One region of the Pseudokineococcus sp. 5B2Z-1 genome, then DNA from elsewhere that is predicted to be linked to it. Evidence: riboswitches for the same ligand, from Rfam matches in the RefSeq annotation. Region 1 holds a riboswitch; each other region holds the start of a gene.
The links. A riboswitch is a leader RNA that binds a small molecule or an ion and turns the genes downstream of it on or off. The one in region 1 is predicted to bind S-adenosylmethionine.

Region 2: it holds a riboswitch for S-adenosylmethionine, as region 1 does, so the genes downstream of both, WDV85_RS03910 (aminotransferase class V-fold PLP-dependent enzyme) here and metX (homoserine O-acetyltransferase MetX) in region 1, are expected to answer to the same signal.
Region 3: it holds a riboswitch for S-adenosylmethionine, as region 1 does, so the genes downstream of both, WDV85_RS04990 (bifunctional o-acetylhomoserine/o-acetylserine sulfhydrylase) here and metX (homoserine O-acetyltransferase MetX) in region 1, are expected to answer to the same signal.

Annotation. Positions count from the first base shown of each region.
Region 1 is NZ_JBBHZG010000011.1:18,848-26,001, forward strand. It holds gene WDV85_RS16855 (ATP-dependent DNA ligase) at 1-697, opposite strand, end outside; gene WDV85_RS16860 (hypothetical protein) at 810-1,454, shown strand; gene WDV85_RS16865 (YkvA family protein) at 1,671-2,078, shown strand; gene WDV85_RS16870 (DUF4192 family protein) at 2,184-3,584, shown strand; SAM riboswitch class IV at 3,682-3,793, shown strand; gene metX (homoserine O-acetyltransferase MetX) at 4,068-5,249, shown strand; gene WDV85_RS16880 (NUDIX domain-containing protein) at 5,246-5,743, opposite strand; gene WDV85_RS16885 (universal stress protein) at 5,884-6,297, shown strand; gene WDV85_RS16890 (RNA polymerase sigma factor) at 6,641-7,154, shown strand, end outside.
Region 2 is NZ_JBBHZG010000001.1:933,705-940,858, forward strand. It holds gene WDV85_RS03900 (bifunctional FO biosynthesis protein CofGH) at 1-85, opposite strand, end outside; gene WDV85_RS03905 (MFS transporter) at 204-1,502, opposite strand; gene WDV85_RS03910 (aminotransferase class V-fold PLP-dependent enzyme) at 1,627-3,159, opposite strand; SAM riboswitch class IV at 3,192-3,304, opposite strand; gene WDV85_RS03915 (fluoride efflux transporter FluC) at 3,631-4,017, opposite strand; gene WDV85_RS03920 (FluC/FEX family fluoride channel) at 4,014-4,448, opposite strand; gene WDV85_RS03925 (cupredoxin domain-containing protein) at 4,487-4,954, opposite strand; gene WDV85_RS03930 (ATP-binding protein) at 5,086-6,054, opposite strand; gene WDV85_RS03935 (LysR family transcriptional regulator) at 6,204-7,145, opposite strand.
Region 3 is NZ_JBBHZG010000002.1:169,721-176,874, forward strand. It holds gene WDV85_RS04985 (SdrD B-like domain-containing protein) at 1-3,732, opposite strand, end outside; SAM riboswitch class IV at 3,978-4,093, shown strand; gene WDV85_RS04990 (bifunctional o-acetylhomoserine/o-acetylserine sulfhydrylase) at 4,122-5,540, shown strand; gene rsgA (ribosome small subunit-dependent GTPase A) at 5,849-6,988, shown strand.

The DNA of each region.
Region 1 (7,154 bases):
AGAGCCGGACCTCGTCGCCCTCGCGGTGGACCTGCACGCGGACGCCGTCGAGCTTCCACTCGACGACCGCCGGCCCCGTGCGCGCCAGGGCGTCGGCCACGGAGGGGGCCGAGGCGGCCAGCATGGGCGCGAGGGGGCGGCCGACCCGGAGGCCCACGGCCGCGAGGGCCTCCTGCGCCGCGGCGGGCCCGGGAGCCCCCAGCGCCCGACCGGCCACCTCGACGACGTCGCCCGAGAGCGTGAGGGCGCGGCGGACGGCGGCGGCCGGGACCCCCGCGGCGGCCGCCACGGCCTCGACGAGCACGCCCCGCTGGGCGCCCTGGCGCAGCTCGCCGGAGACCAGCCCGGCGACCAGCCGCTGCTCGGGCCCGGTCGCGGCGGCCAGGACCGCCGCGAGCAGCTCGCGCCGCCGGCCGGCCGACCCCGGACCGGCCTCGGCCGCGGCGGCCTCCATGGCCGCGTCGAGGTCGAGGACGTCGAGCGACGCCTCGGCCGCCGGCGGCGGGCGGTCGGCCAGCGAGCGCCACCCGAGGCCCGTGCGCCGCTGCCGCAGCTCGCCCTCGAGGTAGCGGACGACGACGTCGCGCTCGTCCTCCGCCGCCTCGCGCAGCACCGCGGCGACGAGGTCGCGCTTGCGGGTGCGCGACGACGTGGCGGCGACCTCGTCGAGGCGGGCGGCGAGCACGGCGAGCAGCACGCCCCCATCATGGGCGGGCGCACCGACAGCCGGCCCGGCCGGCGCCGCGCCCGCCGCACCCGCGCGGGGGAGGACCGTCGGCCCGCCGCCCCACCACCCGACGGAGGACACCGTGCCCGACGCTCCCCGCAGCCACCCCGACGACGCCGGCGTGGTGCAGCGCCTCGTCGACCTCGGCGTCCGGGGGGCCGGGCCCCTCGACAGCGCGGCCGAGGTGGCCGCGGCGGCCCTGCGCTCCACCGGAGACCCCGAGCGGGCGATCGACCGCCTCGTGGCCCAGCACGTGCGCCTCGCGGGGGCCGAGGGCTTCGCGACCGGGCTCGGCGGCCTCGTCACGCTGCCCGTCGCCCTCCCCGCGAACGTCGTCGCCTTCTACGCGCTGGGCACGCGCCTCGCGGCCGCCGTCGCCCACGTCCGCGGCTACGACCTCGAGGACGGCCGCGTGCGCGCCGCCGTCCTCGACAGCCTGGTCGGCGCGGGCAACGCCCTGCCGGGGGCGGCCGGCGGGGGGCTGCTCTCGCGGACGCTGCTGCGCGGCCTGCCCACGCCGATGCGGATGGCGGTCAACAAGGGCGTCGGCTTCCGGCTCCTCGGGCAGACGGGCGCGCGCGCCGCCGGGCGCCTCGGCCGCTTCGTGCCCGTGGCCGGCGGCGTCGTCGGCGCCGCCGCCGACGCCTGGCTCATGCGCGGCATCGGTCGCCGCGCCCGCGAGGACTTCCCGGCCGAGGGCACCGCGGGGCTCGCCCGCCGCGCCTGACGGGCACCTCCGGCGGGCGAGCGCGGTGCCCGCACGGCGGGCGGAGCACCGGTGCGGGCTGCCGCCTCCGGGGGCGCCCGCCCCGGGAGGCGGGCCTCGGGTCGTCGGGGAGCCGGGGCCGTCGAGGCGTCGGGGGCAGGTCTCCGCGGGGCCGGCCCGCGACAGCGCTCGTACCCTGGGTGCGTCGGTCCACCGCCCAGCCCCCGGAGGTCCCCCGTGGCCGCTCGTCGTTCCCGCGCCGGCGCCTGGCGCGCCCTCGCCGCCGCCCTCGCCCGCTCCCGCCGCCCCGGCGACCCGGGTCTGCTCGACCAGCTGTCCGCGCTCCCGCGCCTCGTCGTCGCGACGGCGCGCGGCCGCTACACCGGCACCTCGACGCAGCGGCTGGCCCTCATGGCGCTGGCCGCGGCGTACGTCGTCTCGCCCGTGGACCTCGTGCCCGAGGCCGTCTTCCTGCTCGCCGGCCTCGCCGACGACGCCCTCGTCCTCGCCTGGCTCGCGGGCGCCGTCCTGGACGAGACGAGCGCGTTCCTGCGCTGGGAGCGCACCGACGGCGCCGCCCGGGGCAGCCGCGACAGCCGCGGCTCCTCGCGCGGAGAGACGGTCGAGGGGCACGTCGTCGTCTGAGCCCCCGCGGCTCGCGCCGACCGGTCCTCGGAGACCTCCGGCCGCCGCCCGCGGCCTGTGGACGAGCGCTGCGGGCGGTCCCCGCCCGCCGCCACGCTCGCCCGCATGCCGAACCCCTCGCAGCCCCCCGCCCCCTCCCCGTCGTCGCCGCACGGCCGCTCCGCCGGCGGTGGGCCGCCGGCCGTCCTGCGGGTGTCCGACCCGCGCGAGCTGCTCGCCCTGGTGCCGCACCAGCTCGGCTTCACCCCGCGGCGCAGCGTCGTGCTCGTCTGCCTGCGCGGCGAGCGCCGGCGCGTCGGCCTCGTCGTCCGGGCGGACCTGCCGGTGGTCGACGATCGCGAGCGGCGCCTGCTCGCCGCGCGCCGCGTCGAGGCCGACGTCGTGGACCGCCTGGGCGCCGTGGTCGACCGGCTCGTGGCGCTCGCGGTCCGCGACGGCGCCGCGGCCGTGGTGGCCGTCGTCTACGACGACCCGGCCGCCCCCGACCCGGGGGCGACGGCCCCGGGGGCGACGGACCCGGGGGCGACGGACCCGGGTGCGACCGACTGGCTCCTGCCCGGGGCGGCGGCGTCCGGGGAGGACCCGCGCGACACGTCGGTGGCCGGGCTCGTCGAGGTCCTGCTCGGCGGCGCCTGCGCCACCGCGGGCGTCGCGCTCGCCGACGTCTGGTGGGTCGACGGGCACCGCTTCCGCTCCCTCGGCTGCCGCGAGGAGCGCTGCTGCCCGGCGGCCGGCGAGCCGCTGGAGGCGCTGGACGGCACGCTCGTCGCCGCGGAGATGGTCTCCCGCGGCTCCTCGCCCGCCGGCGCGCGCGAGCGCCTGCTCGACGACCTGCGGCCCGCGGGGGCCGAGGCGCGGCGCGACGCCGCCCGCAGCGCGGCCTCGGCCCGGCGCCGGGCGCGACGGGCCGCGGGGGAGCCCTCCCGCGCCGCCCGCGTGCGCGCCGAGGCCCTCGCCGGCCTGCGCGCCGCCGCCGAGGTCGAGCGGCTGGCCCACCTCGCCCGCGAGGAGGGCGGCCGCGGCGGGGGCGCCGACGAGCTCCACGACCCCGCGCTGCTCGGGCGCCTGGCCGCCGCCCTGCGCGACCCCTGGCTGCGGGACGCCCTCCTGGTGAGCCTCGTCCCCGGCGCGGGCGACCTGCCCGAGCAGCTCGTGCTCACCGGCCCGGACGAGCGCGCCGAGGCGCTGCTGGAGACCGTCGTCGGCGACCCGGGGGGCGCCCGCGAGCCGGACCCGGCGCTGCTCGAGCCCACCTGCGCCGTCCTGGCGGCCGTGGTGCGCCACCTGCCGGGCGCGGCGGGTGCCGACGCGCTGGCGGCCCTGGCGTGGGCCGCCTGGTGGAGCGGTGACGGCGCCCGCGCCGTCTCGTGCGCCGAGCGCGCGCTGGAGGCGAGGGCGGGGACGCCGATGGCCGAGCTCGTCCTCGACCTCGTGGACGCCGGGGCGGCGCCCGCCTGGGTGCGGGCGCGACGCGACGCGGAGGTGGCCGGCGGGGCGGACGGGTGAGCTGCGGCCCGACCGCCCGCGCCGCCGGCGGTCCGCACGGTGGGACGCCGCGGCGGACGGTTGAGCGGCCTGACGCGCCGCGGGTACCGTCGAGCCAGGTCATGAGTCCCAGCGCCAAGCCCCGGCTCGCTGGGCGGCAACCCTCCTCCGCGGTGGGGTGCCCCGGGTGATGACCTGGCCCGTCGGAGCCCGGCGGGCAAGCGCGGGCCGGCGAGCACGGCCCCGGGTCCCGAGGAGACGACCGTGGGCAGCACGTCGACCACCACCCGCAGCGGCACGACGGCGGACGCCGGCACCGAGCCCGCCCCGGTCCGGGCGGCGTCCCGGCCCGTGCCGGCGGCCCGCTCGTCCCGCCCCGCGGCCCCCGGCGCCACCGCGGACCCGGGCTCCCGCGCCGAGCTGGTCCCCACCGACCTGGTCCGGGGCGATCGGGCCCCCGCCGACCTGTCCCGGGCGACGGGCGGGCCGGAGGGGGAGCCCGCGGTGCCCGCTCCGGGAGAGGTGGGGCCGCCGCCGGCCTCGGGGGCCTGGCGCCCGGGCGACCCCGTCGGCGGGCGCCGGTTCTGCGCCGTCGGCGACCTGCGCCTGGAGTCCGGCGAGGTCCTGCCCGACGTCGTCCTGGCCTACGAGACGTGGGGCGAGCCCGACGCCGACCGCGGCAACGTCGTCCTCGTCTGCCACGCCCTCACGGGGGACAGCCACGTCAGCGGCCCGGCGGGGGAGGGGCACCCCTCCCCGGGCTGGTGGGACGCGCTGGTCGGCCCGGGCCGGGCCCTGGACACGAGGCGCTGGTGCGTCGTCGCCGTCAACGTGCTGGGCGGCTGCCAGGGCAGCACCGGGCCGTCGTCGACCGCGCCCGACGGCCGGCCCTGGGGCAGCCGCTTCCCGGCCACGACCGTGCGCGACCAGGTGGCCGCCGAGGCGGCGCTGGCCGACGCCCTGGGCGTCAGCGCCTGGGCGCTCGTCCTGGGCGGCTCGATGGGCGGCATGCGGGCGCTCGAGTGGGCCGTCGACCGCCCCGAGCGGGTCCGTCGCCTCCTCGTGCTCGCCTCCTGCGCCGCGTCGAGCGCCGACCAGATCGCCTGGTCGGCGGCCCAGCTGGCCGCGGTCGAGGGCGATGCCGGCTGGGCGGGCGGCGACTACCACGGCGCCGCGGACGGCGAGGGCCCGCACCGCGGCCTCGGGGTCGCGCGGCGCATCGCCCACACGACCTACCGCAGCGCGGAGGAGCTCGGCGAGAGGTTCGGGCGGGCGGGGCAGCCGGGGGAGGACCCGTCCCGCGGCGGGCGCTACGCCGTCGAGTCCTACCTCGACCACCACGCCGACAAGCTGGTCCGGCGCTTCGACGCGGGCTCCTACGTCGTCCTCGTGCGGGCGATGAACGGCCACGACGTCGGGCGCGGCCGCGGCGGCGTCGCCGCGGCCCTGGGGCGCGTGACGGCGACGGCCACGGTCGCCGCGGTGAGCAGCGACCGCCTGTACCCGGTGCGCGACAGCGAGGTCCTCGCCGCCGCGCTGCCCGGGTCACCACCGGTCCGCGTCCTGGAGTCCCCGGCCGGCCACGACGGCTTCCTCGTCGAGGTCGAGGCCGTGGGCGCGCTCGTGCGCGAGCTGCTGGCCGCCCCGGGAGGGCCGACGGGCCTGGCGCCCCGGCCGGCGGGCTAGGCGCCCGGGCGCCCGTCGGCGGCCCAGGACCGCAGGCCGTCCCACGTCGTGGCGAGTCCCGGGTGCAGCGGCAGCGCGCCCACGTCCGCGAGGGCGACCCAGCGCACCTCGTCGGACTCGGCCGTCGCCGCGTGCGGGCGCACGTCCTCGGCGCCGCGCAGGCGCCCGAGCACGACGGTGTAGGTCCACCCCCCGAGGTCGGCGGTGACGCGGCGGTCGAGGACGTCGACGGCGCCCGCCGGGACGCCGGTCTCCTCCCAGGCCTCGCGCAGGGCGCCGGCGACGGCGTCCTCGTGGCTGTCGACGGCCCCGCCGGGCAGCCCCCACGTGCCCCCCAGGTGCGTCCACCCGGCCCGCAGCTGCAGCAGGGCGTGGGTGCGCCCCGCCGGGGCGCCGCCGGCGCCGTCGGCCAGCAGCAGCAGGCCCGCGGCGCCGTGGAGGCCCCAGCGGCGGGCGCCCGAGGCCGTCCGCACCCACCCGTCCCCGTCGCCCACGCGGCCACGCTACGGCGCCGCCGACCGGGCGGCGGGCCGGGTCGCGTCCGGTAGCGTCCTCCGGGCGCCCTCGCGCGGGCCCGGACCGGCGGGCACCGCGCCCGCGGGGGCGGTGCCCGGAGGAGCCCGAGGGAGGCCGCATGAGCGTCGTCGTGGGTTTCGCGCCGACCCGGGAGGGCCGCGCCGCCCTCGCCGCGGGCCTGGCCGAGGCGGTCCGCCGCGGGTCGCGCGTCGTCGTCGTCGACAACCGGCGCGCCGACCCCGACGACCCGGACCCGCGCGCGACGAGCACGGCGGCCCTCGAGGCGCTGCGCCCCGAGGTGGAGGAGGCGCTCGGCGCGGACGCCGGCGCGCCCGCGTACGAGCTGCGCCCCCTGACGCCCGGCGCCGAGCCGTCCGCCGACCTGCTGGCCGTCGCGACCGACGCGGGCGCCGACGTCGTCGTCATCGGCCTGCGCCGGCGGACCCCGGTGGGCAAGCTCATCCTCGGCTCGGGCGCCCAGCGCATCCTCTTCGACGCCCCCTGCCCCGTCCTGGCGGTCAAGCCCTCCTGAGGGCGCCTCGCGCCCGGGCGGACGGCGACCACCCTCCGCGACGCGCGCGCCCGGGCGGCTCCGTCGTCCCGCCCCCGGGCGCCCTCCCGGGCCACCGCCCGTGACCGCGGGTCCCGGCGCCCCCCGGCCGGCCCCGAGCACCGCGCGCGCTGTGCGACGATGGGGACTTGCGAACGACCTGTCTCGCCATGCCCGAAAACGACGCGCCCGCCGGGGCATGGATCGGGGCGGGTGCTCGTTGACCACCTCGTCATCCCGTCCCCGCCTTCTCCCGGGCGTCGCCGCCGTCCCACCCGCCGGCGGTCCCGCCGCCCCGCTCGTCCACCTCGACGAAAGGCAGTCCGTGTCGTCGGTCCCCAGCCCCAGCACCGCCCAGCAGCTCCCCGCCGAGTTCTCCCACCCGCAGCTCCAGGAGCTCCTCAGCTCCGGGCGCGCCTCCGGCAGCGTGACGGCCAGCAGCCTCCGCTCCGCCTGCGAGAGCGCCGAGGTGCCCATGTCCCGCATGAAGTCGGTGCTGCGCGCCCTGGACGAGGCGTCCGTGTCCGTCGTCGTGGACGACCCCCAGCCCGTCGCGAAGCGCGCCAAGCGCACCGCCGCGGCGACGAGGACCCGGGCGGCGACGACCGTGGCGGCGCAGCCGGCCGAGGCGCCCGAGGCGGACGGGGAGCCCGCGGCCCCGGCGCGCAAGGCCCCTGCGCGCAAGAAGGCCGCGCCGGCCGGCGGGGCGGCGGGCGCGAAGACCACGACGTCGAAGAGCGCCACGACGAAGAGCGCCGGCGCGAAGACGGCCGCGAGCGGGTCGAAGACCGCGGCGAAGGGCTCGCGCGGCGGGAGCGCGGACGAGGGCCCGACCGACG
Region 2 (7,154 bases), on a different contig from region 1:
GCGCGGCGGTGGGCGGGACGACCTCGGGCTGGGGGCCGGCCGGTGCGGCGGCGGGACGAGCGGACGGCGGGGGCAGCAGCGTCACCGCAGCACTCTCGCACGGGCCGGCGCCCGCGCGTCCCCGCCGCCGGAGGGCGGGCCCGAGGGCCGGGGCGGATGTGCCGTGCCCGATGTGCCGTGCCCGATGTGCGGGGCCGCGCCCGTCAGGCGCCCGGCAGGTGCCGGACGGGTCCGCGGCGCGGGAGGACGGCGAGGACGGGCACCACGGCGAGCAGCGCGAGGACGCCGACGACCGCCACGACCCCGCTGAGGACCCCGGCCGGGGCCGCGCCCGTGCCGTCGAGGTCGCCCGCCAGCGGCGCGAGCAGGACGACCAGGGCGCCGACGAGGGCCCCGGCCCGCCGCCCGGCGCCGAGGGCGGCGGCGGCCTCCCGCTCGGAGCCCTCCGGGCTGAGCACGGAGACGACGAGCCCGGTGCCCTGGACGGCCGCGCCGAGCCCGGCGCCGACGAGCACGAGCGGCAGCACGGCCGCCGGCTGCCCCGCCCCCACGAGCCACGCGACGAGCCAGGTGCCCACGGCCGCGACGACGGCGCCCGCCGTCCCGACCTGGGCGAGGTGCGGCTGCCGGCCCACCCGGGCGATCGCCGTCGTGGCGCCGACCACGCCGACCACCCCCGCGACGACCCCGGCGGCGACGAGCAGCCCGCGCAGGAGCGGCCGCTCGAGGTCGAGGAAGAGGACGGCGTCGACGAGCACGAGGACGGTGACGGCGCCGACGACGACGCCCACCACCGCGCCGAGGAGGACGACGCGGTGGCGCAGGACGGCCCACGACGACGGGCCCGCGGCGGCCGGGGGCGGCGCCTCCCCGCGGGGCAGCGCCCGCACCGAGCGCAGCAGCACGAGCGCGACGACGGCGAGGACGGGCGCGAGCAGCGGCACCGCGCGCCAGCCGCCGGGCACGTCGGCGAGCAGCCCCCCGACGAGCGCGCCGAGCAGCGCGCCCACCCCGGTGACGAGCACGAGCGCGGCCTGGACCCGCACCTGCAGGGCGGCGGGCACGCCGCGCACGAGGGCGGCCCCGGCGCCGACGACGAGCGCGCCGACGCCGGCGCCCTGGGCCAGGCGGCCGAGGCCGACGGCGAGCAGGGAGCCGGGGGCGTCCCCCGCCGCCCCGGTCGGCAGCGGCGCGAGCGCCGTCGCGACGCCGCCGGCGACGACGAGCGCCGCCGCCGCCCCGAGCAGCACCGGCCGCGGGCCGTGGCGCGACAGCCGCGCCGCCAGCGGGACGGCGAGGACGAGGCCGACCACCCCCGCACCGACGGGCAGCGCGAGCGCGCGCTCCAGCTCGAGGTCGAGGGCCAGCTCGGGCAGCGCGACGGCGACCGCGAGGAGGTCGAGCGCCGCGAGCAGCGTCGCGACGAGCACGCCGGCGAGCACCGAGCGGGCCTGCTGCGGGGAGGGTCCCGCGGGGGTCGACGGGCTGACGGGGTCGCTCACGGGGAGTGAGGGTAGGTCCCGACGCGGAGCCAGGACGCCGGCGGCGACCCGCCGGCCGGGGACCGGCGGCACGAGGTCGCGGTGGAGCAGGTGGAGGTGCCGCCGGTCGCCGGGGGCGTCGCCGTCAGCCGCCGCAGGGGCGGGCGGCGGCCGCGCGCGCCGTCGGGTCGCCCCACTCGGGCCACGGCCGCGGGTCGTCGACGGGCGCCCAGCGGCCCTCGACGAGCGCGTACTGCCACTCGGGGCCGCCCGAGACGAGCGCGCGGAGCGCGGCGACGAGCCGGTCGACGTCCTCGGCCCGCGACCCGACGCCGACGCTCGCCCGCACGGCGCCCTCGCGCAGGCCGAGGCGCTCGAGGAGCGGGTGCGCGCAGAAGCGCCCGTCCCGCACGCCGATCCCGTGCTCGGCGGACAGGACGGCCGCCACGAGGCCGGGGGCGACGCCGTCGACGGTGAAGGTGACGACGCCGATGGCCGACGGCGCCCCCTCGAGCGCGCGGTGCACCCGCACGCCCGGCACGCCCGCCAGGCCGTCCACGAGGCGCTCCCGCAGGGCCCGCTCGTGCGCCTCGAGCGCGCCGCCGGCGAGCGCCTGCAGCGCGTCGCAGGCCGCGGCGAGCGCGGCGACGCCGAGGACGTTGGGCGTGCCGCCCTCGTGCCGGGCGGGCGCGGCGGCCCAGCGGACGTCGTCGACGCCGACCTCGGCGACCGCGCCGCCGCCGGCCAGGTAGGGCGTGCCGTCGTCGAGCCAGTCGCGGCGCCCGACGAGCGCGCCCGCGCCGAAGGGCGCGTAGAGCTTGTGGCCGGAGAGGGCCACCCAGTCGACGCCGTCGCGGGCCACGTCGACCGCCCGGTGCGGGGCGAGCTGGGCGGCGTCGACGGCGAGGCGGGCCCCGGCGGCGTGCGCGAGGTCGGCGATCCGGCGCAGCGGCAGCTCCTCCCCCGTGACGTTGCTCGCGCCCGTGACGGCGACGAGCGACGTCGGCTCGGCGGCCAGGGCGTCTGCGAGGACGGCCAGCGTCCCTTCGAGGGTCGGGGCGGCCTCGACGACGCGCGAGGTCACGCCCCGGTGGCCCTGCGTGCGCCACGGCAGGAGATTGGCGTGGTGCTCGAGGTCGAGGACGAGCACCGAGCCGCCGTCGGGCACGCAGCCGGCGAGGACGGCGAGGGCGTCGGTCGTGCTCCGGGTCCAGACGACGACGTCGTCCGCGCGGGCCCCGACGAAGCCGCCGACGACGTCGCGCGCCCCCTCGAGGACGGCCGTGCTCACCTGCGAGGCGTACCCGGCGCCGCGGTGGACGCTGGCGTACAGCGGCAGGACGCGCTCGACGTGGTCGGCGACCCAGCACAGCGCGGGCGCGCTGGCCGCGACGTCGAGGTTGGCGTAGCGCGCGGTGCCACCGGTCACGAGGGGCACCTGCTCCTCGCCGCCGACGACGGGCAGCAGCGGCTCGTCGCCCGGCGCGGGCGCGGTGCGGGCGCGGGGCACCGCCGGCCCTGACGACCCCGACGGGGCGCCCGCCTCCTCGCGAGTCGAGGCGGGGGGCGGCACGACGGCGAGGCGCCGGGCGGGCGGGGCCGCTGCCGCAGCTCGGTCGACGGCCCGGTCGAGGGCCCGGTCGAGGGCGCGGTCAGCGAGGACGGGGTGCGTGCTCATAGGGGTCTCCTGCGGCGTCCACCGGACCCGGAGGTCCGCGCTTGCCGCACCAGGACCGGTGCGGCCAGGTCCTCACCCGGGGCACCCCACCGCGGAGGAGGGTTGCCGGCCAGCGAGCCGGGGCTTGTCGCTGGCGCTCTTGACCTGCCGAGGACGCTAGGGCACCCACCGCTGGCCGCACCACCCCTCGGGACGGGCGTCCCGCCATCCGGGACGCCGCACCGCGCCGTCACCCGGTCGGCCCCGTCGGAGGCGGCCTCCTATGCGCTGCGCGGGGTGAGCCCCACCTCCCCCCGGGCCCCCTGCGAAGGTGACGCCCCCTTCACCCCTGCCCCCCCCCCCACGACGCGAAGGTGACGCCCCCTTCACCCCTGGGGCTCCTCCCCACGCGAAGGTGACGCCTCCTTCACCCCCGGCCCGTCGGGAGCGAGTCGTCGCCCGTCCGCCCTCTGAGCACCTCGGGGCCCACCCTCAGAGGGCGCGGCCGAGGGCCAGGCCGAGCGCGGCCGCGAGGGCGCTGACGACGACGGTGGCGGCGGCCGCCGCGGCGGCGGCACCGACGCGGCGCTGCTCGAGCAGTCGCAGCACCTCGACGACGGCGGTGCCGAAGGTGGTGAAGCCGCCGCAGAAGCCGGTGGCGAGCACAGCCGCCGCGGCGGCGTCGGACGCCGGCGCGGCGGGTCCGCCCAGCAGCCCGGTGACGAGGCCGATGAGCAGCGAGCCGAGCACGTTGACGACCGCGGTGCCCCACGGCAGCCGGCCGCCGAGCCGGGTGCGCACCTCCCCGTCGACGACGACGCGCGCGACGGCGCCCACCCCGCCGGCGAGGGCGACGAGCACGACGACCGACCCGCTCACGAGCGCCGCCCCCGGGGCCAGCGGGCGGCCAGCGCGACGCCCGCGGCGGCGGCCGCGACGCCCACGACGAGCGTCGTCGCCGCGTAGGCGACGGCGAGCGCGGGGGCGCCCGCCTCGCCCAGCCGCACCGTCTCGAGCGCGAGCGCGCTCGTCGTCGTGAGCCCGCCGAGCAGGCCCGAGCCCAGGACGACGCGCAGGGCGCGCCGGCGCCCGACGTCGGGCCCGGCGCGCACCAGCGCCTCGAGCAGGGCTCCCAGCAGGAGGGCGCCGACGGCGTTGACGAGCAGCGTCCCCCACGGCCAGCCGCTGGCCTCGTGCGGGAGCGCCCGCCCCGCGGCCCAGCGCAGCGCCGTGCCGGCGGACCCGCCGAGCAGGACCCCCAGGAGCAGGGACGGGGACCGGTGCGCCGGGCGCGCGTCGGGCTCGCTCACGCGGCACCGGGCGCCGGGCGGGGGCGGGGCACGTCGGCTCAGACGTCGGTGACGGTGAACTCCCCGACCATGCTCGGGTGGGGGTCGCAGCGGTAGACGTAGTCGCCGGGCTGGAGAGAGACCCGCCACTGCGTCGTCGTGGTCTCCGGGACCGTCGTCGACTCGTCGACACCGGGACCCTCGAGGTGGACGTTGTGCGAGGTGGCCGGGTCGTCCACCTCGACGACGTAGTCGCCCGCCGCCAGCTCGGTGACCTCCTGGCCGCTCGCGTCGACGAGGGAGATGACGTACGCCTCCGGGTCGTCGGGGGTGCCCACGGAGGCGGTGAGGACGGGGACGGACGCGTCCGCCGCCGCCCCGCCCTCGGTCGTCGCCCCTCCCGCGGACGAGGTCGCGGCGGACGACGGCTCGGCGGCGGGCGCACCCGACGGCTCCGACGCGTCGTCGCCGCAGCCGGCGGTCGCGAGGACCAGCAGCGCGGCGAGGGCCAGGGCGGGTGCGCGCACGGCGACCTCCGTGTCGGTCGGGGCCGCGCGGGAGCGCGGCGCCGGGCGCCCGCCCGGCGCGACGAGCATCCCCCACCCCCCGCCGCGCCGTCCCGCCGGGGCCCGGGACCGGGACCGGGACCAGGACCCCTTCAGCGCGCGCCGGCCCGGCGGACGACCTCGTCGAGGTACCGGCGACGGACGACGGCGTGGCGCTCGAGACCGCCGGTCGTCAGCAGCCCCCCGGCCGCCGCCAGAACCTCGGCGGCCTCCACCGCGGCTCGGTAGGCGACCGCGTCGGCGACGACGCCGGGCGCGACCCGCAGGTGCAGGGAGACGCGCTCCTCGCCGGCGACGACCGAGCGGCTGACCTGCTCGCGGACCTGGCGCCTGACGCCGTCGAAGGCCCTGGCGGCCGCGTCGAGGCCGGCGGCGACCCTGACGACGTCGCCCGTCCGCTGCGCCGAGGGCGCCCGCGTCCCGTCCCGGCCCCCCACGTCCAGCAGCACGAGCTGGAGCTCGCGCAGGAGGTCGTCCATGTGCTCCTTGGCCGCCAGCAGCTCCCGGGCCGGCACGTCGGGCACCACGACGACGTGCTCCTCGTCCACGGCGCCCCGGCCGGCGACGGCCCCACCGCCCGGCGCCCCGGCCGCCGGGCCCTCGTCGTCCCACGCCGCCAGGAGGTCCTCCACGCTGAGGTCGGCGTCGTCGACGGCCCGCCCGTCCACCTCGAACCACACGACCTCGCCGTCGCCCGTCTCCCGAGCCCCCCAGCCGGAGGACAGCCTGCGCACCAGGAGCAGGCCCCGCCCCATCGTCGCGGTCGCGCTGGGGGCGGTGGAGACCGGCAGGACGGCGGACCCGTCGGACACCTCGACCCGCGCCCCGGCCTCGACCGGGAGCACGGCGACCTCGAAGCTCGTCCGGGCGTGCAGGACGGCGTTGCCCGCCAGCTCGGAGACCAGGAGCCCCGCGTCGTCGGCCAGGTGCCCCAGGCCGACGGCCACCAGCGCGTCCTCGACGAGGCCGCGGGCCCAGCGCACCGCCTCGATCCGAGGGGGGAAGGTGCGCCTGGTCGACGACGTCGACGCGCGCGCCGCGTCCTCACGGCGTCCGCCCATGCCTGACCCACCCCCCCGAGCCCCGTGCGACCGACGGTACCCGCGGCGCCGCGGCGCCGGGCCTCCGGCGACGACGTCCACCGGTCGACGAGGAGCGACCGGCCGCGGCCCGCGCCCACCGGCGGCGCCGCGAGCGGGGACGGCGGCGCTCAGGCGGCGGGACCGTCCGCCGAGGCGAGCGCCAGCAGGTCGCGGGCGGCGCCCGCCGGGGGCGTCGCGCCGCCGCGCCAGACCGCGCGCAGCGTTCGCCGCAGGTCGACGCCGCGCACGGGGACGGCGACGAGGCGGCCGAGGGCCAGCTCGTCGGCGACGTCGAGGCTGCTCAGCGCCCCGGGGGCCACGCCCGCCACGACGGAGGCCCGCACCGCGGCCGCGCTGGCGACGACGAGCGCGGGCTCGGCGACGTCGTGCCCCGGGGGGAGGGCCTCGGCCAGGGCCCGGCGCAGCGCCGACCGGGTGCCCGAGCCGCTCTCCCGGCTCACGAGCGGCGTCGCGGCCAGCTCGGCCGCCGCGATGCCGCTGCGGCGGCGCGCCCACGGGTGCCCCGGCGCGACGACGACGACGAGCCGGTCGGCCGCGACGTCGCGGGCGGCGAGCCCCTCGGGGGCCTCCGGGCCCTCCACGAAGCCGAGGTCGACCTCGCCGGCCCGCACGAGCGCGGCCACCTCCTCGCTGTTCGTCGTCCGCAGCGCCACCTGCGCCGGGGCGCGGCCGGCGTCCCGCTCGCGCCGGGCCGCCTCGGCGAGCCAGCGCGGCACGAGGTGCTCGGCGGCCGTGAGCGAGGCGGCCAGGCGCAGGTGGGTGGCGGCGTCCTGGCGCAGCGCCGTCGCCGCCGCGTCGAGGTGGGCGGCGGCGTCGAGGACGGCGTCGGCCCACCGGGCGACGAGCTCGCCGGCGGGGGTCAGCCGCGAGCCGCGGGCCCCGCGCAGGACGAGCGGGACGCCGACGAGCGCCTCGGTCGAGCGCAGCCGCGCCGAGGCGGCCTGCTGGGTGGTGCCGCAGGCGGCGCCCGCCGCCCCCAGCGACCCGAGGTCGCGCACCGCGACGAGCAGCTGGAGGGCCCGCAGGTCGGGCACGCGGTCGCCGAGCACGCCCGAGCG
Region 3 (7,154 bases), on a different contig from region 1:
GCCGGCCTCGACGTCGGCCCGGTCCTCGTCGAGGACGTACATCAGGCCCTCGGGGTCGTGGTCGCCCCACCGGTCGTAGACGAGGTCGCGGGCGATGGCCGTGACGGCGTAGCTGCGCACGGGCGCGCCCTTCGGGCAGGCCGTGCCGGTGCGCTTCGCGAGCGGGGGCGCCTGGCGGGAGGCGGGCACCGGCGCCGTCGTGCCGTTCGCCGCGGCGGGCCGGTTGTCGGGCAGGGGGAGGAGCCCGGCGGTCTGGCGGCCGTGGACGCGGAGGATCCCCCACATGCCGTTCCACAGGTCGTCGATCGAGGAGCCGCCGTAGAGGTAGTCGCCCCGACAGGGCACGTCCGTGCCGGCGCAGTCCAGGCCCGGCATCTCGGCGGTGAAGGCCTCGGAGATGCCGATCGTCTGCGAGGCCACGAGCGGCGACCCCGGGTCGTCGGGCTCCTCGCGCCAGCGCAGGCCGTGCACGGAGAAGACGTGCTGCTCCTCCTGCGACCCCTGCACCAGGCGCATCCGGACGGCGTCCTTCGCGTAGCCCTCGAGCAGCGGCGTGCTGGGGTCGCCGTAGACCCAGGAGCTGAAGCGGTGGGCGGGGTCGACCCGCTTCCCGCTCCTCGTCGTGCGCCGGGCCAGCGGCTCGTTGCGGTAGTTGACGCCGACGGTGCCCGGGTCGTGCTGCGGGAAGTGCTCCGGCGCGGGCGGCGGGTTGACGACGTCGCGCGGGTCCCTCGGGTCACCACCCTTCTTCACGAGCGGCACGAAGTCCTGCACGGCGAGGGCGTGCTCGCGGAAGTCGTCGGCCGAGCCCGCGCCGACGACGTCGACGGACGCCCCGACCGCGCCGCCGCGGCACCGGTCGCCGCACACCGGGCCGTGCGCCGGGTCGTCGACCGGCTGCAGCCACCGGCCGCTGCGGTCGCGCACGTCGGCGCCCGGCGGCTCGACGACGAGGGCGCCGAAGTGCCCGTGCTGCTGGACGATCGCCGGGAAGTGGTGGTCGTGCGTGAAGACGGTGCGCAGCTCGTAGTCGGCGTACCAGCGCTCGTGGATGGTCTGCCCCCACATCCCCGCCGAGTCCGCGGGCGGCGACCACGTCGCCGGGTCGGGGTCCTCCAGGCGGCAGCCGGTGCTCTCCCCGCCGTAGAAGTCGGCCGACGGCCGGCACGTGACGTCGCCGGCGGCCTGGCGCCGCACGAGCTCGGCCTGGTCGGCGCTGAAGGCGGCCTGCTGGTAGTTCCAGCCGTTCGAGCCGCCGTCGGAGGCGGTGACGTCGAACTTCACGAGGTGGATGTGCGCGCCCGCCATGTTGGTCTGGGCGAGCTCGGTGAAGGCGTCGCCGCCCGTCCAGCTCGGCACCATCATCGTCAGCGAGACGTCGATGCAGTCGCCCGCGTTGACGCGCAGGAAGAGCGGCTCGGGCTTGCGGCGTCCGGCGAGGACGTCGGCCACCTGGTCGGTGAGGACCATGAGGCGGCCCTGCGGGTCGTGGTCGCCGGCGCTGTTGTAGACGAGGTCGCGCTGCAGGACCGTGACGTCGTACTCGACGACGCGGGCGCCGTCGGGGCAGGGGTCGGCGTAGGGCGCGCCGCGCTCGGCGGGGGCGCCGCCGTTGGCCCGCCGCGAGACGGCCTGCTCGAGCGCGGTCTTCGCCGGGTCGATGGGCGCGCCGGCCACCAGCCGGGGCGCCGGGCGCTCGGGGGTGCCGTCGGCGCCGCCCTCGGTCACCGAGCCGGGCGGCTGCGGGGCCCGCCAGCCGTAGGTGCCCGGGACCATGCCCGGGTAGCCGGGGTTCTCCGCCGTCGGCGCCGGCAGCGCCGCGCGGTCGGGCAGGGGCACGAGGGGCCGGACGCCGACGCCGTCGGGCGTGCGCGTGGCGCCGTCGAGGAGCACGTCGTGCACCCGCAGCAGCGCCCAGAAGCCCTCGGCGAAGTGGGGGTAGAGGTGGCAGTGGAAGATCGAGTCGCCGAACGTGCCGTTGACGGATCCGGCGCCGCCCAGCAGGTCGGCGGTGTAGGCCTCGCCGGGCCCGAAGCTCTGCGAGTCGATGGTCGCCGACTCCGGGCGCTCGCCCGCGACGTCGCCCGTCCGCGCGTCGCTGCGCGGGTCGGCCAGCCACTGGTGGGCGTGCAGGTGGAAGACGTGCGTCTCCTTGACGCCCGCCAGCCCGAAGCGCAGCTTCGTCGGGTCGCCGGTGTAGGCGTGCGTGACGTTGGAGGTGTAGCAGGAGACGGGCAGGCCGCAGTCCTCGCGCTCCTGGCGCGCCGCGCCCGCGCCCCCCTCCGGCAGCCAGGGGCCGGGCCCGCTGGCGAGCTTGACGAGCGCCGGGTCGCCGTAGGGCCACGACGACAGCCACGTCTCCTCCCCCACGCAGTCGGGGCAGCGGTTGACCTCCCGGTCGTGCAGCGCCTCCACCCCGTAGTTGAAGCCCATGCCGATGCCGCCGATCTCGTCCTGGGCGATCTGGACGCTCTCGCGGAAGGACGGGCCGTTCGGCGGGTGGATGTCGGCGTCGACGTAGAGCTCGCCGCTCTGCTGCCGGACGGCGGCGTACGTGGACCGGGGGTCGCCGGGGGTGCCCGACAGCAGCGCGCCCGAGACGGGGTCGGTCCACGTCGAGCCGGCGGGCTCGACGGCGAGCGCGCCGTAGAGGCCGACGGACGCCGACCCGCCGTCGGCCTCCCCGCCCGCGGGGAGGGCCAGGTCGGAGAAGAGGTAGAGGCCCTCCTGCGCCGGCACGCGCCAGTAGGAGGTGCTCGTCTCGCCGACGCCGACGGTCGGGTCCTCGCCCCAGCCCACGCGGGCGCCGCCGTCGCGGCGGGCGTCCACGACGACGCCCGTCGCCGAGATGCCGACGCGCGGGTCCGCGGGCAGCCCGTGGGAGGCCTCGCGCTGCATCCGGTTGGTGAGGACGACCTCGACGCACTCGCCCTCGTTGGCGCGCAGGACGAGGGGCCGCGGGCGCAGGCGCCGGTTGGCGGCCGGGTCGTCGGCCGGGTCGTCCGCGAGCGGGCGCCACCAGTTCTCCACGGCGGCCCGGTCCTGCTCGAGGACGAAGACGCGGCCGCTGCGCAGCGTGGTGCCCCAGCGGTTGAAGGGGATGTCGACGGTCGCCGCGGCGACCTCGTACGTGCGCTGCTGCTCGCCCGGGCCGCAGGTGGCGACGTCGGGCGCCGTCCGCGCGGCCGACCACGCCGGGGCGACGAGCAGGCCGCTCGCGGCGACGACGGCGGCGGTGACGGCGACCGCCCGGCGGGCCGCGCGACGTCGAGGGCCGGCGAGGGGGGTGCCGGCGGGGTCTGCGGCTGCCGGGCGGCCGCCCCGCTGCCGGCCAGAGCGCGGGGAGGGGCCGGCGGCCAGGACGAGCGGGGTGAGCAGCAGGAGGAGGGCGGCCTGCACCGGCAGCCCGGCGAGGCCGGGGGTGACCTCCGCCGCGGAGGCGGCGGTCGCGAGCCGGAGGGCGACGGCGACGGCCGAGGAGCCGGCTGCGGCGGCGAGGCCGCGCGCGGTCGCGTCGAGGACGCGGGCGCCGGTGGGGCGCACGAGCGCCGCCGCGGCGAGCGCGGCGGCGACGACGAGCGGCACCGCGGGGGCGGCCGTGGCCGTGCCCTCGCCGAGCATGCGCGGCAGCGCCGCGCACGCCAGCGCGAGCACCACCAGGCGCCCCGCCCAGAGCAGCGCGTCGCGTCCGACCGGCGTCTCCCGCCGGACCAGCGTCTCCTGCCGAGCCACGTGCACCCCCTGCGTCGCGGGCGGCCGTCGTCGGCGGGTGGCCGGCGGCGGGCGCGGGCGCACCTGCGGCGCCGGGCGCAGCGTCGCGGGGGGCCGTCAAGGCGGCGTCAAAGCGCACGCCCAGGCGCACGCAGATGTCGGGCTCCGCGCACGGGCGGGGTGCCGCCACCCGATCGGCACGGGGGTCGTCCGAGGAGCGAGACGCACGTCCCGCGGCGCGGCGGGCGCGTCCTACCCTCGTCGCAGGTCATGAGCGCCAGCGCGAAGCCCCGGCTCGCTGGCCGGCAACCCTCCTCCTGCGGCGGGGTGCCCCGGGTGATGACCGGGCCGCCGCCCGTCCGGGCGCCGGCAAGCGCGGGCTCGAGCGAGCCCCCGGCCCTGGGAGCAGCATGTCCTCCTCGCAGACCCCTCCTGCCGACCGCCCCACGCCGTCGACGCCCGTCGACGGCGCCGACGCGGCGGAGCCGGTGACGCACGGCGTCGCCGAGCCCGCCCCGGGCGGCTGGTCCTTCGAGACCCGCCAGATTCACGCGGGCTCGGCGCCCGACCCGAGCACCGGTTCACGGGCGCTGCCGATCCACCAGACGACGTCGTTCGCCTTCCGCGACACCGAGCAGGCGGCGAACCTCTTCGCGCTGTCCGAGCTCGGCAACATCTACACGCGCATCACCAACCCGACGACGGACGCCGTCGAGCGCCGCATCGCCGACCTCGAGGGCGGCGTCGGCGCGCTGCTCGTGGCGTCGGGCCAGTCGGCGGAGACCCTCGCGATCCTCAACGTCGCGGAGGCGGGCGACCACGTCGTCGCGAGCCCCAGCCTCTACGGCGGCACGGTGAACCTCCTCAGGTACACGCTGCCCAAGCTCGGCGTGACGACGACCTTCGTCGAGGACCCCGACGACCTCGACTCCTGGCGCGCCGCGGTGCGGCCGAACACCAAGGTCTTCTACGGCGAGGCCATCCCCAACCCGCGCGGCGACGTCCTCGACGTCGAGGGCGTGGCCGGCGTCGCGCACGAGGTGGGCGTGCCGCTCGTCGTCGACGCGACGGTGGCGACGCCGTACCTGCTGCGGCCGCTGGAGTGGGGCGCGGACGTCGTCGTGCACTCGGCGACGAAGTACCTCGGCGGGCACGGGACGGCCATCGGCGGCGTGGTCGTCGACGGCGGCACCTTCGACTACGCCCAGCACCCCGACCGGTTCCCGGGCTTCAACTCACCCGACGAGAGCTACCACGGGCTCGTCTACGCGCGGGACCTCGGCGTCGGCGGCGCGCTCGGCGCCAACCTCGCCTACGTCCTCAAGGCGCGCGTGCAGCTGCTCCGCGACCTCGGCCCGGCCATCTCGCCGTTCAACGCCTTCCTCCTCGGGCAGGGCATCGAGACGCTCAGCCTGCGGGTGGAGCGCCACGTCGCCAACGCCCAGGCGGTCGCCGAGTGGCTCGAGGCGCGCGACGAGGTCGAGCGCGTCCAGTACGCGGGCCTGCCGTCCAGCCCGTGGCACGCACGGCAGCAGAAGTACGCGCCGCGCGGAGCCGGCGGCGTGCTGTCCTTCGAGATCGCCGGTGGGATCGAGGCGGGCAAGCGGTTCGTCGAGGGGCTCGTGCTGCACAGCCACGTGGCGAACATCGGCGACGTGCGCAGCCTCGTCATCCACCCGGCGTCGACGACGCACAGCCAGCTGTCCCCGGCCGACCAGGAGAGGGCGGGCGTGACGCCGGGCCTCGTGCGGCTGTCGGTGGGACTCGAGCACCTCGACGACATCCTCGCCGACCTCGACCAGGGCTTCACCGCGGCCAAGGGCGCCTGAGCCCCGCGCCTCGCCCCTCCAGGGGAGGGGCGACGTGTGGCCATGTCGTCCCTGGCGACCGCGCCGGTGGGGCGATGTGTGGCCATGTCGCCCTCCAGACCGCGCGGGTGGGGCGATGTGTGGCCATGTCGCCCTGCGGGCGTGGAGGTCGGGCGATGTGTGGCCATGTCGCCCCTGGTGGGGCGTCGCCAACGGCGACATGGCCACACATCGCCCACAGGGGGCAGGCCCGTCGTGGGAAGGCCGCAGCGACGTGCGGTGGAAATGCGGGTGACGGCGAGCGCGGGCGCCGCGCACCATCGCCCGCCATGAGCACCTCGCCCGAGCAGCCCGCCGCCCTGCGCGACGGTGACCTCACCGCCCCCGCGCTCGCCGCCCTCGGCCTGGGCCCGCAGGTGGCGGCGCTGCTGCGGGCGGCGGCGGACGGCGTCCCCGCACGAGCCGCGGGCGGCGCCGACCGGAGGGCCGCCCGCGTCGTCCGGGTCGACCGGGGCCGTGCGCACCTCGCGACGGCGGACGGGGCCGTCGCCGCCGCGACGCGGACCCTCGCGGGGCGCCGGGCCGGGGTCGAGGGCGCGCTCGTCACCGGCGACTGGGTGGTGTGGGCGCGCGACGCCGACGAGGGGCCCGCCGTCGTCGCGCGGCTCGCGCCGGCGACGGCGCTCGTACGGCGCGTGGCCCAGGACGACCTGTCGCAGCAGCAGGAGCTGGCGACGTGGGTGGACGTCGTCGCCGTCGTCGTGCCCCTCGACGTCCCCGTCTCGGCCGGCCGGCTCGAGCGGACGCTGGCCGTGGCGTGGGAGTCGGGCGCGCGGCCGCTCGTCGTCGCGACGAAGGCGGACGTCGTCGCCGACACCGGCGCCGAGCGCGAGCTGCTCGAGCGGTCCGCGGCGGGGGCCGAGGTGCTGCTGACGTCGACGGCGACGGGTGCGGGTCTGGAGAAGCTGCGCGCCGCCGTCGGCGCGGGGACGCTGGCGCTGCTCGGGCCGTCCGGCGCGGGGAAGTCCTCGCTCGTCAACGCGCTCGTGGGCGAGGAGGTGCAGGCGGTCGGCGCCGTCCGCGGCGGGGACGGCCGCGGGCGCCACACGACGACGGCGCGCGAGCTCGTGCCGCTGCCCGGCGGCGGCGTCCTGCTCGACACCCCGGGCGTCCGGGGCCTCGGCCTGTGGGAGACGGCGGACGGCGTCGACCGCGCCTTCGAGGACGTCGCGGCGCTCGCGGCCCGGTGCCGCTTCGCCGACTGCTCGCACTCGGTGGAGCCGGGCTGTGCCGTCACCGCGGCGCTCGAGAGCGGCGAGCTGCCCGAGCGGCGCTGGCGCAGCCACCAGAAGCTGCAGCGGGAGGCGGCCGCGCTCGCCGTCCGCCACGACGAGCGGCTGCGCCGCGAGCAGGCGCGGGCCTTCAGCAAGCGCGTGCGCCTCACCGCCGGCCCGACACGCCACCGCTGAGGGCGGGTCCTGGAAGGAGGGAGCGTCGCGCGAGGCGTCTCCGCCACCGGGCCGAGGGCGACATGGCCACACGTCGCCCCTGGGGGAGCCGCGCCGGGGGCGACATGGCCACACGTCGACCTGCAGCGGCGCGGCCGACGGTGTCGCGGGCCCCGTCCGGACGCAC